Regions from separate parts of the Paenibacillus sp. FSL R7-0297 genome, predicted to be linked through region 2. Evidence: riboswitches for the same ligand, from Rfam matches in the RefSeq annotation. Region 2 holds a riboswitch; each other region holds the start of a gene.
What was found. A riboswitch is a leader RNA that binds a small molecule or an ion and turns the genes downstream of it on or off. The one in region 2 is predicted to bind cyclic di-GMP.

Region 1: it holds a riboswitch for cyclic di-GMP, as region 2 does, so the genes downstream of both, MKZ24_RS01315 (transglutaminase-like domain-containing protein) here and MKZ24_RS02120 (choice-of-anchor A family protein) in region 2, are expected to answer to the same signal.
Region 3: it holds a riboswitch for cyclic di-GMP, as region 2 does, so the genes downstream of both, MKZ24_RS16520 (thiamine pyrophosphate-binding protein) here and MKZ24_RS02120 (choice-of-anchor A family protein) in region 2, are expected to answer to the same signal.
Region 4: it holds a riboswitch for cyclic di-GMP, as region 2 does, so the genes downstream of both, MKZ24_RS32580 (PA14 domain-containing protein) here and MKZ24_RS02120 (choice-of-anchor A family protein) in region 2, are expected to answer to the same signal.

The regions. Positions count from the first base shown of each region.
Region 1 covers NZ_JBBPAQ010000001.1:318,080-322,069, reverse strand. The annotation lists gene MKZ24_RS01330 (glycosyltransferase family 2 protein) at 1-75, shown strand, start outside; gene MKZ24_RS01325 (GtrA family protein) at 65-469, shown strand; gene MKZ24_RS01320 (class D sortase) at 639-1,292, shown strand; cyclic di-GMP riboswitch class I at 1,420-1,500, shown strand; cyclic di-GMP riboswitch class I at 1,574-1,654, shown strand; gene MKZ24_RS01315 (transglutaminase-like domain-containing protein) at 1,687-2,478, shown strand; rRNA gene MKZ24_RS01310 (16S ribosomal RNA) at 2,882-3,990, shown strand, end outside.
Region 2 covers NZ_JBBPAQ010000001.1:498,161-502,150, forward strand. The annotation lists gene MKZ24_RS02115 (hypothetical protein) at 1-128, opposite strand, end outside; gene MKZ24_RS02120 (choice-of-anchor A family protein) at 147-1,805, opposite strand; cyclic di-GMP riboswitch class I at 1,887-1,979, opposite strand; gene MKZ24_RS02125 (hypothetical protein) at 2,793-3,170, shown strand; gene MKZ24_RS02130 (ASCH domain-containing protein) at 3,608-3,990, opposite strand, start outside.
Region 3 covers NZ_JBBPAQ010000001.1:3,779,986-3,783,975, reverse strand. The annotation lists gene MKZ24_RS16525 (methyl-accepting chemotaxis protein) at 1-520, shown strand, start outside; cyclic di-GMP riboswitch class I at 1,024-1,120, shown strand; gene MKZ24_RS16520 (thiamine pyrophosphate-binding protein) at 1,239-2,882, shown strand; gene MKZ24_RS16515 (carboxymuconolactone decarboxylase family protein) at 2,934-3,296, shown strand; gene MKZ24_RS16510 (hypothetical protein) at 3,497-3,847, shown strand; gene MKZ24_RS16505 (3-oxoacyl-[acyl-carrier-protein] synthase III C-terminal domain-containing protein) at 3,949-3,990, shown strand, end outside.
Region 4 covers NZ_JBBPAQ010000001.1:7,513,281-7,517,270, forward strand. The annotation lists gene MKZ24_RS32580 (PA14 domain-containing protein) at 1-2,367, opposite strand, end outside; cyclic di-GMP riboswitch class I at 2,381-2,461, opposite strand; gene MKZ24_RS32585 (sugar phosphate nucleotidyltransferase) at 2,599-3,972, opposite strand.

The sequences.
Region 1 (3,990 bases), 180 kb from region 2:
ATTGTGCGTGAGACCAAAGGCTATCCGGATGCGGAAATAGAAGACACGCGGAAGGAAAGCGATTATGCCAGATAAGAGATGGAGTGCGGGGTTCATCCAGTTCCTGAAATTCAATGCGGTAGGCCTGCTGAATACATTGGTTGACTTTGCTGTATTCACACTGCTGCATTCCCTTGGGATGATCAATACCCCTGCGCAGATTATTTCCTATAGCGCCGGTACGGCCAACAGCTTCTTCTGGAACAAAAAGGTAACCTTCCGTGACAGGGACATCGGCAATAAAGAGGGCTTCGACCGGATGCAGCTGGTCAGGTTTATCGTGCTGAACCTGTTGGTGCTGGTTATATCGGTGCTGCTGATTCATATATTGACCGATTCTCTCGGTATTCAAGTGCTGATCGCCAAAGTGCTGGTCACATTTGTTACGGTAATCATTAATTTCTTCGGAAGCCGGAAGTGGGTATTCTGAAAATATATGAATTTATATGCTTGCTGCTATAAATTACCTTCTATTTCTCGCTGAAACGGTACCGTCCTTAAAAAGGACGGTAAAGTCGTTTCTACTTGTTATATAGAAGCATTGCTTCTTAATTATTCCGGAAGGGTATCATCTATTCTATATTACGGAGGCGATTGTCATGCGGAAATTATCCTATTTGATTATACTTGCCGGGGTGCTAATTATGCTCTATCCCAAAGGAAGCGAATGGTACAATGACCGTCAGCAGCAAAAGCTGCTGGAAGAGGCTGAACAGGCCTACAGTGAAATCGTTCCGTCTGCCTCAGCTCCGGCCAGTGCTGATCTAAGTAAGCCTTACGCGGAAGTAACCCAGCTGCTGGCAGATGAGTCGGCTGCGGAAGAGCCTGAACCCTCTGCAGCGCCTGAGATTGAAGTCGGAGGCAAGGTGATGGCGATTATCAAAATCGACAAAATAGATCTGAAGCTGCCTGTACTGGAAGGCGCCACCAAGGCGAATATGAAGCATGCAGCTGCGCATATGAAGGAGACGGCTCCGCTCGGCGCTACTGGCAATGCTGCGATTGCAGCGCATAGATCAAGAACTACGGGAAGGCTGTTCAATAGATTGAATGAAGTCGGAGTGGGGGACGCTATTTCCGTTACAACCGGTAAGCAGGAATACAATTATGTAGTTTATGATGTAACTATTGTGGAACCGACCGATGTATCCGTATTGAAAGGGAATGAGGATGACAAGATTCTTACACTCATTACTTGTGATCCGCTGGTGAATCCAACGCATAGACTTATCATTCACGCAAAGTTATCCTGATGTTTGTAGAATGATGACGGAAAAATTTAAAATACTTAAAATTTTTATTTGTTTTCGCAGAAATCTAGTGATTTAGGTCTTGATAATAGAAATAGATATGGTAAGATATAACTATATAAAGCTAATACACGATAAACGGCAAACCTATCGAAAGGTAGGGACGCAAAGCTAAAGGGCCTTCCCGTAAGGATGGCAGCCAGCTACCGAATGAAGAGGCTTTTTTTGTTTGTTCTTATTGTATATCTAGCATTTTATGGTAGAAGCAAGGACAGATAAAGCTTATACGATAACGGCAAACCTATCGAAAGGTAGGGACGCAAAGCTAAAGGGCCTTCCCGTAAGGATGGCAGCCAGCTACCGAAAGGGGTTTTATCCAATGAAGAAGTTCTATCTAATGTTGGTTACACTATTCGTAGTGGTTACGTCGATGCAGACAGGTACAGCTCAAGCTGCTAATGCAGATGCAGGCTGGTTGAACATAGGTCAACTGGATCAGGGTGTTATCGGAGTATCTTATAATGTTCCTAAGGATAAGAAGATTAAGCTGATGATCACCAAAGACAATAACAGCTACACTTACAACTTGTACACCTCCAAACCAACTGAAACATTCCCGCTGCAACAAGGTAACGGTTCATACAAGGTTTCCGTACTTGAGAACACTACCGGCAACAAATACAAAGTAATTTCTTCCGAGACGGTAGATCTTAGCCTGAGCAACGCCAACGCAGTATATCTGAGCTCCGTACAGAATGTTAAATGGAGTTCTTCCGATAAAGCAGTTCTGAAAGCAGCACAACTTACACAAGGTTTGACATCAGATGAAGACAAAGTGAAGGCTATCTATAATTATATCGTTGCCAATGTGAAGTATGATTATTCCCTGGCTTCCAGTGTAACTACAGATTACATCCCTAACAACGACAGTACTCTTGTTTCCAAGAAAGGAATCTGCTACGACTACGCTTCCTTATTCGCTACTATGCTTCGCAGTGAAGGTATTCCTACCAAACTGGTTATGGGTAACACAAGCTATGTGACGTCTTACCACGCTTGGAATGAAGTGTTCCTTAATGGCAAATGGGTAACTATTGATACTACAGTTGATGCTGGACTTGCCAAGAACAGCAAAACAGCAGATCTGGTTAAAGTAGCAAGTAAATATACTGCAGCTAAGTTCTACTAAGAGCAGATGCATTTATAGTTTCATTGAGGATAACCCGCTTAATTATTAAGCGGGTTATTTTTATTTAGGAAAGGGTTGCTTTTTAGTAGAGAGATAGGGTATTATAAGTAAGCGTTGTTGGAGCGGCAAACTTAATGAGAAATGACTTAAATAAGTGAATTCAAAATAAAGCTTGCATTACTCGGATGAACGTGATATATTATAAGAGTTGCTGGTGACGCGGTAGTCGTCGTTGACAACAAGCTTGATCTTTGAAAACTGAACAACGAGTGAGTGGGAGATCGCTTCGGCGAGATCCAAAAATGATGAGTTTCACAGCGTCTTGTACGCTTTAGAAACTTCATCGTGAGAATGAAAATTCTCGTCAGATGTTTCAAAATGAGCAATCGCTCTTTCTAAATACAATTTGGAGAGTTTGATCCTGGCTCAGGACGAACGCTGGCGGCATGCCTAATACATGCAAGTCGAGCGGAGTTCATTTGAAAGCTTGCTTTCAAATGAACTTAGCGGCGGACGGGTGAGTAACACGTAGGCAACCTGCCCTCAAGACTGGGATAACTATCGGAAACGGTAGCTAATACCGGATAATTTCTTTCCTCTCCTGAAGAGAGAATGAAAGGCGGAGCAATCTGCCACTTGGGGATGGGCCTGCGGCGCATTAGCTAGTTGGTGGGGTAACGGCTCACCAAGGCGACGATGCGTAGCCGACCTGAGAGGGTGAACGGCCACACTGGGACTGAGACACGGCCCAGACTCCTACGGGAGGCAGCAGTAGGGAATCTTCCGCAATGGGCGAAAGCCTGACGGAGCAATGCCGCGTGAGTGATGAAGGTTTTCGGATCGTAAAGCTCTGTTGCCAGGGAAGAACGTCCGGTAGAGTAACTGCTACCGGAGTGACGGTACCTGAGAAGAAAGCCCCGGCTAACTACGTGCCAGCAGCCGCGGTAATACGTAGGGGGCAAGCGTTGTCCGGAATTATTGGGCGTAAAGCGCGCGCAGGCGGTCATTTAAGTCTGGTGTTTAAACCTTGGGCTCAACCTGGGGTCGCACTGGAAACTGGGTGACTTGAGTACAGAAGAGGAAAGTGGAATTCCACGTGTAGCGGTGAAATGCGTAGATATGTGGAGGAACACCAGTGGCGAAGGCGACTTTCTGGGCTGTAACTGACGCTGAGGCGCGAAAGCGTGGGGAGCAAACAGGATTAGATACCCTGGTAGTCCACGCCGTAAACGATGAGTGCTAGGTGTTAGGGGTTTCGATACCCTTGGTGCCGAAGTTAACACAGTAAGCACTCCGCCTGGGGAGTACGGTCGCAAGACTGAAACTCAAAGGAATTGACGGGGACCCGCACAAGCAGTGGAGTATGTGGTTTAATTCGAAGCAACGCGAAGAACCTTACCAGGTCTTGACATCCCGATGAAAGCATTAGAGATAGTGCCCCTCTTCGGAGCATCGGAGACAGGTGGTGCATGGTTGTCGTCAGCTCGTGTCGTGAGATGTTGGGTTAAGTCC
Region 2 (3,990 bases):
GTCGGTGCTGCTGTTGGTGTACGTTGGTGCCGGCGTTGGTTGATGTTGGTGCCTGTTGGCGTTGGCGTTGGTTGCCGTTGGCGTTGGTGTTGGTGCTGCTGTCGGCGTTGGCGTTGGTGTCGGTGCACCGTTGGTGTCGGTTGGCGTCACGGTGTCGGGTGTTGGCGGTGCACCGTTGGCGTTGTCTGGTTGGTGTCGGCGTTGGCGTCACTGTTGGTGGTGTCGGTTTCTGTTGGTTTCACGGTGTCGGTGTCGGCTTCACTGTCGGTGTCGGCGTTCACTGTCGGTGTTGGCTTCACTGTCGGCGTTGGTTTCACCGTTGGTGTCGGTTTCACTGTCGGCGTTGGCGTCACCGTTGGTGTCGGTTTCACTGTCGGCGTTGGCGTCACCGTTGGTGTCGGTTTCACTGTCGGTGTCGGCTTCACTGTCGGTGTCGGCTTCACTGTCGGCGTTGGTTTCACTGTCGGTGTTGGCGACGGAGTACACTTAGGTGTCGGCGTCGGCTTCACTGTCGGTGTTGGTTTCACTGTTGGTGTCGGTTTCACTGTCGGTGTTGGTTTCACTGTCGGCGTTGGCGTCACTGTTGGTGTCGGCTTCACTGTCGGTGTCGGCTTCACTGTCGGTGTCGGCTTCACTGTCGGCGTTGGTTTCACTGTCGGTGTTGGCGACGGAGTACACTTAGGTGTCGGCGTCGGTTTCACTGTCGGTGTTGGTTTCACTGTCGGCGTTGGCATCACTGTTGGTGTCGGTTTCACTGTCGGCGTTGGCGTCACTGTTGGTGTCGGTTTTACCGTCGGTGTCGGTTTCACTGTTGGTGTGGGAGTTGGCTTCACCGTCGGCGTTGCAGTCGGTTTCACTGTTGGTGTAGGGCTTGGTGTTACGGTTGGTGTTGGCGATGGGCTGGGGGTTGGTGTTGCGGTCGGCGTCGGACTTGGCGGCGGTCCATCTCCCTGGTATGTTCCTAGGTGCATTTCTACTCCGCCGGCAAAAGACTTGGCAATTAGCGTTCCGTATAGCTCTGCACCGGAATAATTGACATCCGCCTTAGGCGCCAGTATCGTCCCCAAAAAGGTGGTATACGCAATATTCACCTTGGTCGCTTCGTAGAAGTTGAACAACACTTGACCTGCTTTGCCGTTATTCATTGCGAAACTTGGTACATTGACCGTAGCTCCACTTATGTTAATAATTAACGTGGCATTCTGGGCAATGTTGAATTGAATATTGTTTGTATTCGCCAGCGTTGCCGCATCCAGGTGAACTACGTTGAAAAGATCCGGCGCACTTATTGTAAGTGTTCCATAATTATTATTGCCAATTTCTTTCGTAGCGGACAATGCCCCGTATGCTGCAGAACGCGAGATCAGATACTGCTTCTCAGCCGGGAAATCAATCGGGCTTCCCTGCTTCTTCGCGCCTATAATATTCACAATAGGCTCATTGGCTTCAATGGTGTCCCCATACACAACGTTTCCGTAGATTTCTCCGCTACCCGAATGTTTAAACTTCTTACCGGCAACGAGTACGTCTGTGGCTGAAGAATTCCTGTAGGCCCTGGCTACCCCGTAACCTCCAGAGAGAGTAATATTCCCTCCCGCTGCAAGACGGCCTTCAATTTGATCATTGTCTTGCGTGAAATCGTCAAAGATAAAAGCATTAAAATTCCCGGCAATCCCCAAGACCGGCGTTGGATTGTAAGGTACACCAGCTGTTGCCCTTACCTCCGTCCCCCAAGTGAAGGCGCTACTTACGGTCAGTACGCCCGCCAGAATACAGGCGGCCGCTTTTCGCAATTTTTTTCTCAATAATCTACACCTCCTATTCAACTATTCTATGAAATCGTCGCAAAACTATAACAAAAAAAGACCGCCACGAAGGGTTAGCTTCACGGCGGCCGGACGACCATAGCCCGGACTTAAGGGGCATCAGATTCCTGACTTTGCGTCCCGCTCTTTCGAAACGGTTTGCGTTTGTACATGATTGATATGAAATTGGAAAAGCTTATGTAATACCCAACAGAAATCTGTGACATTTGTTACTTTAGAACTAACTTTAGTTTAGATGCCACTTGGCATATTGTCAATATATTTCCAATTAATTTCACAGCTATTTTTGTGATGAAAAAAATAAAAAACGCTTTATTCATAAGGCTTTATACAATTTATAAACATACCTTCCTGACGAAAAAGGTCGATAATCCCACTAATTCGCCGCAGTACTTTTTCCTTTTCACAGAGTTATTATCCTTAAATTTCAAATATCAAAATTTAGTATTTTAGTCCTACTTTTTCTCCCCGCCCCCCCCATCTTCGCTTAAACAAACCTCACATGGTGAACCTGAAGAAACGGGTGCCATCCTCCTTAAGGACACCACCCGTTTCCGGACATACAAGAGAGCTCTTATATAGTAAAAGCCTTATGAGATTCATCTGTTTTCACAGCAGTCTTTAATCGACATATCTAGGGAGTTTGTGTAGAGGGCTGGAAATCTGCACACGCAGAAATCCATTTTTAGAGCAGCTGAATCCAGCCAATCATTGATACCCAAAGCGGAACGCTAAGGAATAACCCAAACAATAAACCGCGGCGGAGATTTCCTTCATGACTCATTGCCATTCTCCTTTTAATCAGATTTATTTACAACTTTATTATTTCAATTTTAATATAAAATAATTTTCCCGATTTTATTGTGAATTATGTCACATTAACAGCCCTCTTTTTTTAAATACCATTGATTTTTTTTGAACTTCGGGTTAAATTACGAATATACGTTCTCGTTGGAGGAGATGAGATTGATGCACAGAGCAGAGAGCCAGGACAATATGCTGGTGAAATCGTATATCTTGCTGCCGCTCATTTTATCCGCCTTTGAACGCGATGCTTCCATCCTATCCGCAGAGCTGCGCACACCCGATCCTTACCTTGAGGTTCTCCGGACAGCGGCGGGTGCAGCCATAGCCGACCTGCGGGATGTCCGCACCGAGATGAGAGCCCGTGGTCTGAAGGTCTATGCACAGCAGCAGCTGGAAGTTGGCATTGAAGCCAAATTTGTCTGCAGGGGTTATCATGAACGGATGCTGCTGCTGGATGATGTCATTACCGCCCAGTCTACTATCCGCATGCGCAGATATTTGGGTCTTGGCACTCCGGACTCAACCGCCTTGAGATGAACAGCAACTCTGGCTATGTTAATTCTCGGCGTTACTTCCCCCATAAAAAAGAGGCCCGCCATGATTGGCAAGACCTCAGGGTACCCTATTACATCCCTTACCTGAAAATAAGCTGATACCCAGATAAAGATTACATTAAAATCGTCCAATACCCAAGCGTACCGCAGATAACCACAGCCGCTACGGGATACAGGATCTTCCGGCTTACCTGATCCTTAAACACAATAAACAAACAAAGCATACAAAGCCATGCGATAAGAAGGCTGCCCATCTCTTATGCATACGCTCCTTCCCGGCATTTCTGCCCTGGCTCCTGCAGCATACCACCGCAGAGTCCGCTTTCCATATATATAAGAAGATTACCCGCTGAATATCCCTATGATACCCGCTGACAGCTGATAAGCATGAAATTTTTATTTATTTGGCCACAAATGGATTCACCACTCCTGCTCAAGAACGGGATATTCCCAGAAACCTAAGCGCCCTTTGGCAGGTATAGGATGAGCCAGCGCAACGACTTCCTCCAGCTTCCAGGCATACCGGCCTTCTGCATAATCGCCGAACACATATTCATTCCCGCCCGGCCAGTTCTGCTGTGCTTGCTGAGGCGTAACCCCGCAGCAACCAGCCAGCCGGCTGGTCGCAAGGATTACCCCGGAGGGCAGATTATCCGCCGTGTAGCCGTGCCGGGCAAGCACCGATTGATACGGCTCTGTCCTGCATATGGCCTTATCTACCTGCATACCGGCATGGATGGCTAATTCTCCCCGGTAAGCCGTCGGCCAGGAACGGGTCTCGATCTGTTTTTCACCCAGCTCAA
Region 3 (3,990 bases), 3.3 Mb from region 2:
ACAAACCAATCTTTTGTCACTTAACGCCTCTATTGAGGCTGCACGCGCAGGTGAACACGGACGTGGTTTCGCAGTAGTAGCCCAGGAGGTCCGCAAGCTTGCCGAAGAATCAACCGCCTCCACCAAGGAAGTATTCGGGCTGGTCCGTAGCATCGAGGCCGATATCAAGCAGGCTATCGATAATATCGCTATTAATGAAGAGGTTGTTCAGGTGCAGAACGAGATGATTACGGAGACCGCACATATTTTCGCGCAAATCGTACATAGTGTGCAATACATAACCGAGCAGATCTCCTCCTTCTCCGCAGAGAGTGATCTGATGCTGGAGAGCGCGCTCAAGATCTCTGGAGCGATAGAGAATATCTCAGCCATTACCCAGGAGACAGCAGCAGGTACCCAGGAGGTATCCGCAGCGATGAACGAACAAATTCATGCCCTGCAGTCCGTAGCGGAAGAGACCGATAAAATGACACAATCTGTCTTCCAGCTGCAAAAAACAATCCATATTTTCAAATTCTAGCAGCAGCCCAAAGAGACCTTTTCCACAGAGCAGTCTGAGGGAAAGGTCTCTTTTTGGCATGAAAAAAAAGATTGTGATGTAATATTCACAAAGTGTTAAAATAGTGCATAACGTAAAAAAACCGCCTTTGCACTTCTTTACTGCTAATTCTTTATTACTAATAAACTAACATAATTTCAAATTTTAATTACCCATTTCTTAAGACCTATTCCGGGGTTCTACCAGCCTATAATTTTAATACATCCGCATGGTTTCATGAGGTTCCTATAATGTTATGAGGCTTATGGCTTATGCAGATTAACCCCTGCTCTTTTTCCGCATTTGCATTATAAGACTTTGGCCTTCCAGACGCATCCATTTTCAAAAGTTTGAATATCTATTATTTCATCTCCTATTACTTCTGAATATTCGCCAAATTTCGCGTTTTGTTGCACAAGGCTTATTGACAAAAGGCGAGCGAGGAATATATTGTAAAGGAAAATTATCCTTCGCTGTATTGATAACAACATAAGAGGCAAAATTCACCGAAAGGGAATGACGCAAAGCCATGGATCTACAGTCTCACTTTTCCGGTGAGATCATGACAGCCAGGTTGCTGAAAAACTATGAACCCCCCGGGAATCCGGTTCAGTAATGGTGATTCGTGCAACAGGCCTGTGCTCCTATTTCGAGTACAGGTTTTCTATTGCTAGCATACAATCAAAAAACAACTTGTGGGGTGGATGTTCTGAAGACAGTTGCAGATTATATGGCGGAAGCATTACGCGATCTTGGGGTAACACATTCTTTTGGTATTATTGGCAAGTCCATTTGTCCTATAGCCCTCAAGCTTGTTGACTATGGCATTGAGTTTATTCCCGGCCGACATGAGTCCAGCTCCGGCTTTGCAGCAGGCGGCTATGCACTGAAAACAGGCAGTCTCGGGGTAGCCTTCGGCACCTCCGGTCCAGGCGGAACGAACCTGCTAACCGCAGCAGCACACGCCAAAGCCAACAATCTCCCGGTACTATTCATTACAGGCCATCAGTCCATTAAAGAGCTGGGTATTCCCCAGTGTCAGGATTCTACATCCTATCTCTCTGATTTGGCGGACATGTTCAGACCAGCCACTCTTTTCAGCAAGCTGGTTGAACGCGGCGACCATTTCAGTACAATTTTCAATCATGCCCTGTCTATCGCCCTTGGTGACAAGAAAGGACCTGTTCATTTATGTATTCCGTTTGATGTTCAGACCGAGCGCCTTGAAGAATGCCGGATTGTCCTGCCGCAGCGGGAAAAGCTCGTCAGCTACGCCAACTACGAACGGTTCATTTCAGCGATCAATGCTTCCAGCAGACCTCTGATCATTGCGGGTAAAGGGGTTAACCGCTCCGGTGCGCACAAGGAACTGGTTCAATTGGCCGAGACGTTCAACATACCTGTAGTAACCTCTCCCGGCGGTAAAGGAGCCATTGCTGCGGATCATCCGCTCTATCACGGTCCTGTGGGCGTTGGGGGATGTACGCACGGGGATGAGATGTTGAACAACAGTGATCTGTTTATCGTGCTTGGTTCGCGTCTGAGTGATATGACCATATGCAATCTGAAGAGGGAGAATCATCCGGATCAGCTGATCCAGTTCGATGTTGATCCTACTTTTGTTGGTAAAATACTGACTTCCCGCACTCTTTCCGTCGGCGGCGATTTGCGTGACAACCTGGAGCTGTATCTCAGCAAGGTTGATCCGTCCACCATAACCAGACGTGAAACAGAGATCTCCAATCATTATACTGAAGAGCTGCCAGTGCTGCCCAAGCTCTCGCTGGCTTCGGTAATGAGCACGATGAGCGATTTGATTCCATACAACAGCAGTGTGTTTGTTGATGACGGCAGCCACGGCTTCAATGCGGTCAAATGGTTCAACGTGAAGAAACCGGGGAGCTTTGTATTTGATGCCTACTTTGCCTGCATGGGGAATTCAATCGGCATGGCCATCGGTGCCAAAACTGCTTCGCCGGAAGAGACGGTCTTCTGCATTACCGGTGACGGCTGTTTCATGATGCTCGGAACTGAAATTAACACAGCGGTTTGCAAGAATATCCCGGTTATTTTCATCGTTGTGAACAATATGCAGCTGGATATGGCACTTAAGGGTATGGAAAAAACAACAGGACGTATCGATGGAACCATTTTCGAAGTCCCTATGGATGCAGTGAAATTTGCTGAGTCCCTGGGAGCCGCCGGCTTCCGCGCAGAGACGCAAGAGGAGTTTGCCTCTGCAATCAGCCAAGCAGTTGAACTTAACCGCGTAGCCGTTATTGAGCTGTTGACCGACCGTGACGAAATGCCTCCTACGGCCCACCGTACACTGGATCTCAACTAGGCTGTAATTTACTGATTCTCTAACTTACTATCAGGAGGCAAACAAGTGAATATGAACGTAGACAGTGGACTGGATCATTTCACCAATCTTTCCGGGGACTATGGGGCCAAAGCCCTAGCTCCTATTAAAGAGCATTTTCCCGAATTAGCCGAGTATATCATGGGCAATGCATACGGTGATATTTTTCAGCGGACCACCATCGGCTCTGACTGGAAAGAAATTGCTGTCATCTCTTCTTTGATCACCATGGGACAATTTGAGCAGTTGGGTGTTCACTATGTAATGGCGCTTCGCGTGGGGATGACCGTAGATCAAATCAAAGGTATCCTGCTTCATCTGACACCTTGTATCGGCGCACCCAGAGTGATCTCGGCGTTCAATGTTCTGCTGCAGACGCTGGAAGATATTCGTTAATTAATAGCATAATATTACATCATTCGACTTATGTATTGCGTAATCAAGAAAGTTCTGGTTATAATGAAGGCAAAATATCCCAAAACCAAGTTCACTTTGTCGAATATCGTCGCAGGAACGTAGTTTTTCGGGATATCAACATGATGAATCATCAGGTCACTCTGAATAGTCATGCAATTTAAATTACGGGAGAGATGAACATGGGACAATTTATTTTGAAAACGGACACTGCGAAGAAAGTAATTAACATCGAGCTGGAAGGAACCTTCTCGAACGAGGACGGTCTTAAATCGATACAAGCCTATCAGCAGACCATCAATCCGATCAACCCATCCGAATATGCACTGGATATCGATTGCCGCAAGCTTAATGTAACCGCTCCAGATGTGGTGCCGTTGCTCGAAGGCTGCTTCATCATGTTCAAGGCAGACGGCTTCCAAAAAGTGAGCCTTACCCTTGAGAATAACCCTATTCTCAAAATGCAGCTGGCGCGTCTGGGCCGCAAAGCAGGACTCGAAAACCTGGAAATTACGTCTACCGTACAAGCTTAAGTTAACTTATTGTTAAACCATTATTAGCGGTTTGAAACGCAAGATTCGCTCACGAAACGAAGTGTATGCTTACGGGCTACAAAACTTTTAGGAGGTTTACTATGGCAGGGATTCGCATTAAGGACATTGATATCTATCATCCA
Region 4 (3,990 bases), 7.0 Mb from region 2:
CTTAACTTGGCTCGGACTCTCCCACATCAGGCGTGCTCTGGCATCTCCTTGATTCTCGTAGTACTCCACTTGTATATCATATAGCTGACCGGCTGTCAGGCTTATGCTTCCTGTGCGTTCGGTCCCGCTCTGCTTCATCCAGCTGTCGATCACAAGCTCACCATTGATCCGTACGCGGATGCCGTCATCTGAAGTGGTATAAATCTGATAAGTCTCAGTGTATAGCGGCTTGAGCTTACCGCTCCAGCGTACAGAGAAGAAATCTATGCCGATTGCGGCATCCGGCGTGCCTTGACGCCAGTTGAAGTCAAGCACTGCATCGGTACGTACCACTGCCGGGGCACCAGACAACGTCATATTATTGAAATATTCCGCAACCAGCCCGTTCACCGCCGGAGCCTCCGCCGTAAGATTCTCCGGCGTTGAACCTTCTGTCGGCGTTGGTGTCGCTGTTGGTGTTGGCGCCGCTGTTGGCGTCGGTGCCGCTGTTGGCACCGGTGTTGCTGTTGGCGTCGGTGCCGCTGTTGGCGTCGGTGCCGCTGTTGGCGTCGGTGCCGCTGTTGGCACCGGTGTTGGTGTTGATACTGGTAATGGCGTTGCTGTTGGTACTGGTGTTGCAGTCACTGCCGGAGCATCCAAGCCTGCTTTGCTGGCTGAAGAAGCAGCCGTGTTCACAAATAACGCGCTTGTAGGGACAGTTGCCTTCGCCTGGCTTGGACTCTGCCACATCAGACGGATATTGGCATCGCCTGCATTCTCGTAATACTCCACTTTGATATCATAGAGCTGGCCTGCTTGCAGGTTTATGCTTCCTGTACGCTCGGTACCGCTCTGTTTGGTCCAGCTGTTGATTACAGCTGTGCCGTCAATATAGACGCGGATACCGTCATCGGATGTAGTGATAATCTGATAGGTTTCACTGAAAGTCGGTTTGATCTGACCCGTCCAGCGGATAGAAAAGCTATCCACTCCGAGCTTCGCATCCGGCGCTGTCTGGCGCCAGTTAAAGTTCAGCAGCGCATCCTTCCGGACCAGAACCGGAGTGCCCGAAAGCGTCATGTTCTTGTAGTATTCCCCCTGAAGACCATTCTGAACGACGGGGGCCGTCACAGTATCATTGGAAGCAGGGGGCGTCGGGATCGGCATTGCAGTCGGTACCGGCATTGGTGTTGCTGTCGGTACCGGCGTTGGCGTTGCTGTTGGTACCGGCGTTGGCGTTGCTGTTGGTACCGGCGTTGGCGTTGCTGTTGGTACCGGCGTTGGCGTTGCTGTTGGTACCAGCGTTGGCGTTGCTGTTGGTACCGGCGTTGACGGAGCAAATGTGCCTGCTTTATAATCGTCCCGGGTCACCGTATAGCTGTCGCTCATGAAGCTTTTGATGGTAGCATCGGTATTGGTTTCATACAGCATTTTTCCCCAGCTCATCATATATACCCAATTTTTCTGGGAGAGCTGCAGCTTTGCCGTGCTTGGCATTTGTCCATTCTCGCCAATGGCAATCGGTTTGCCATTCGCAAGGGCAAGCAGGCCGTCATGGTATTTATTCATATAATCGTTCTCATATATATCTGCCGCGAGTACATCCACCTTGTCAGCCCCCGGATAGGTCAGCGCATAAGGATCAGACCAGGCATTGGGTGCATTGGGGTTCCATACCCACAGCAGGTTGTTTAATTTATGAACGTTCACGAAACGGTCATACATAATATTCCAAAGCGAAGCAAAGTTATTTTTCTTCCCCCACCAGAACCAGTTACCGTTCATTTCGTGGTAAGGTCTCCAGAGTACGGGAACACCAGCATCCCGCAGGCTTTTAAGTGAAACTGCCACTTTGTCCAGATCTGCAATCAATGCAGTGTACTGTGTTGTACCTGGAGTAATATATTTATTGAATTCCGCCTGGCTCAGCGGTTTCTGAACATTGGACCAGAGGTATGCGGTACCGGGCAGATTCTCATGAAAAGTCATGGCTACAATGCCGCCGCCCTTATACCAGTTGATCGCGCTGTTCACAACATTTCTGCGCTGCGCCGCTGCTGTACTTTCCGATTGCCCGCTAATTACGCCCAGTTCATACCCGTGAAGAGCAGCATATTGTCCGCTGGTTCCCTTCAGCTTGTTGCTGAATTCGTCCGGACTTTCCAGATAGTCATGTTGGCCGGTAATAATGCCTTTTCCAGTGATAGAATACAGATCGTCCAGCAATCTGACTGCTTCGGTTGAAGCCTCCGGATTAACGGGCGCTTTGGAACTAGATGCAGCTTCTGCAGATGAAGGCATTCCGCCGAGTCCCAGAGGTACTGCAGTCAATAAAAGGGCCAGAGACAGCACAGTGCACAGCAAACGAGACTTACGGTAAGTTATCAAAATCCATCTTCCTTTCGGTAGCCAGGCTGCCACTCTTGCGAAGGCCCTATAGCTTTGCGTCCCTATCTTTCGATTAGGTTTGCCTTTGTCGTATTGGAAGGATTAATCCCTCTTACCGTAAGTATCGTCTCTATTTAGTTTTAATTTAGAGCAAAAATGAATTTTTCTTAATAATTGGTTCTTAATACCTGTTTTGGATTTGTAACAATTGGTTATATAGATAGATTAGACCTACGAAATAAATTGCTGCAAGGCGATATCTTCCCAATCCAAGGTGATTCGGATGTTATCTTCCTCCACCAGCTCAGAGCCGGTCTGCACTTCGATAAATTCCATATCTGTCAATGCCAGGATCGCATGCTTGGTGCCTTCCGGAATCCGTACGACATCCCCCGCCTTTACATTATGCATTTTCTCATTGAGCACAATGCTGGCTTCACCGCTGACAATGGTCCAGATTTCACTGCGTTTGTGATGCAGCTGATAGCTGATATTTTTACCTTCAGAGATAAAGATCCGCTTCGTCAGCACCTCATTACCTTCCGCATATTTCACATAATCAATTACCTTGTAGTGGCCCCAGCGGCGTTCTTCGTACATCGGTCTTTGTTCAAAAGATTTCAGCACTTCCTTAATGCGCGGGCTCTCCGCCTTGTGCGTAACCAGAATTCCGTCCGGGCTGGCGGCGATAATCAGATCCTTCGCCCCGATCACGGTGATCGGAATGTCCAGTTCGTTGATAAGGCAGGTGCCTTCGGAATCTGCAGTGACGAAACCTTTGCCAACATGATTGCTGGTCATTTCTTCGGTCAGCGTATTCCAGGTGCCCAGGTCCTTCCAGAATCCGGCGTAAGGCTGAACCACGATATTCTCTTCTTTTTCTACCACCTCATAATCAAAACTGATGGAAGCCAGCAGTTTATACTGCTTCTGCAGTTCCTCATAGTTCAGTGGCAGTCCTTTGCGCTGCAGAATATCCAGCAGATACCCAAGACGGAAAGCAAACACGCCGCAGTTCCAGAGGGCGTTCCGACTGATTAGCTCCTCAGCCTGCTTGCGGTCCGGCTTCTCCTGGAAGTGGCTGACCTGCAGATACCCGCTCGCTCCCGCTTCGGCGCTGGTAGGAATGATATAGCCGTATTTCTCGGAAGCATGCTCCGGAACTACGCCCATCAGCGCCAGATTGGCGCCGCTCTCCAGCATCGTGCTCTCCAGCTGCAGAACGGTATCGAAGAAGGACGACTCCACATAAGGGTCGACGGGCAGGATGGCTACCGTCTCGCTTGGTGAAACACCGGCGATCGAATACAGGTATGCTGCAGTCAATGCAATAGCAGGGAAGGTATCGCGCCGCTCCGGCTCAACGATAATCGGCACCCCGCTGCCCAGCTGGCTCTGAATCATCTCTACCTGGCTGCGGCCGGTAGCCAGGTAGGACGATTCCGCCATCCCTGTCTCCTGCAGCTGTCTCCATACCCGCTGTACCATGGATTCCGGTTCACCTGCCGGGCTTTCCAGTACTTTCAGAAATTGCTTCGAACGTGAATCATTGGACAAGGGCCAGAGCCGTTTACCAGAACCGCCTGATAGAAGTACTAGTTTCATAAGTGAACCCTCCTAAGT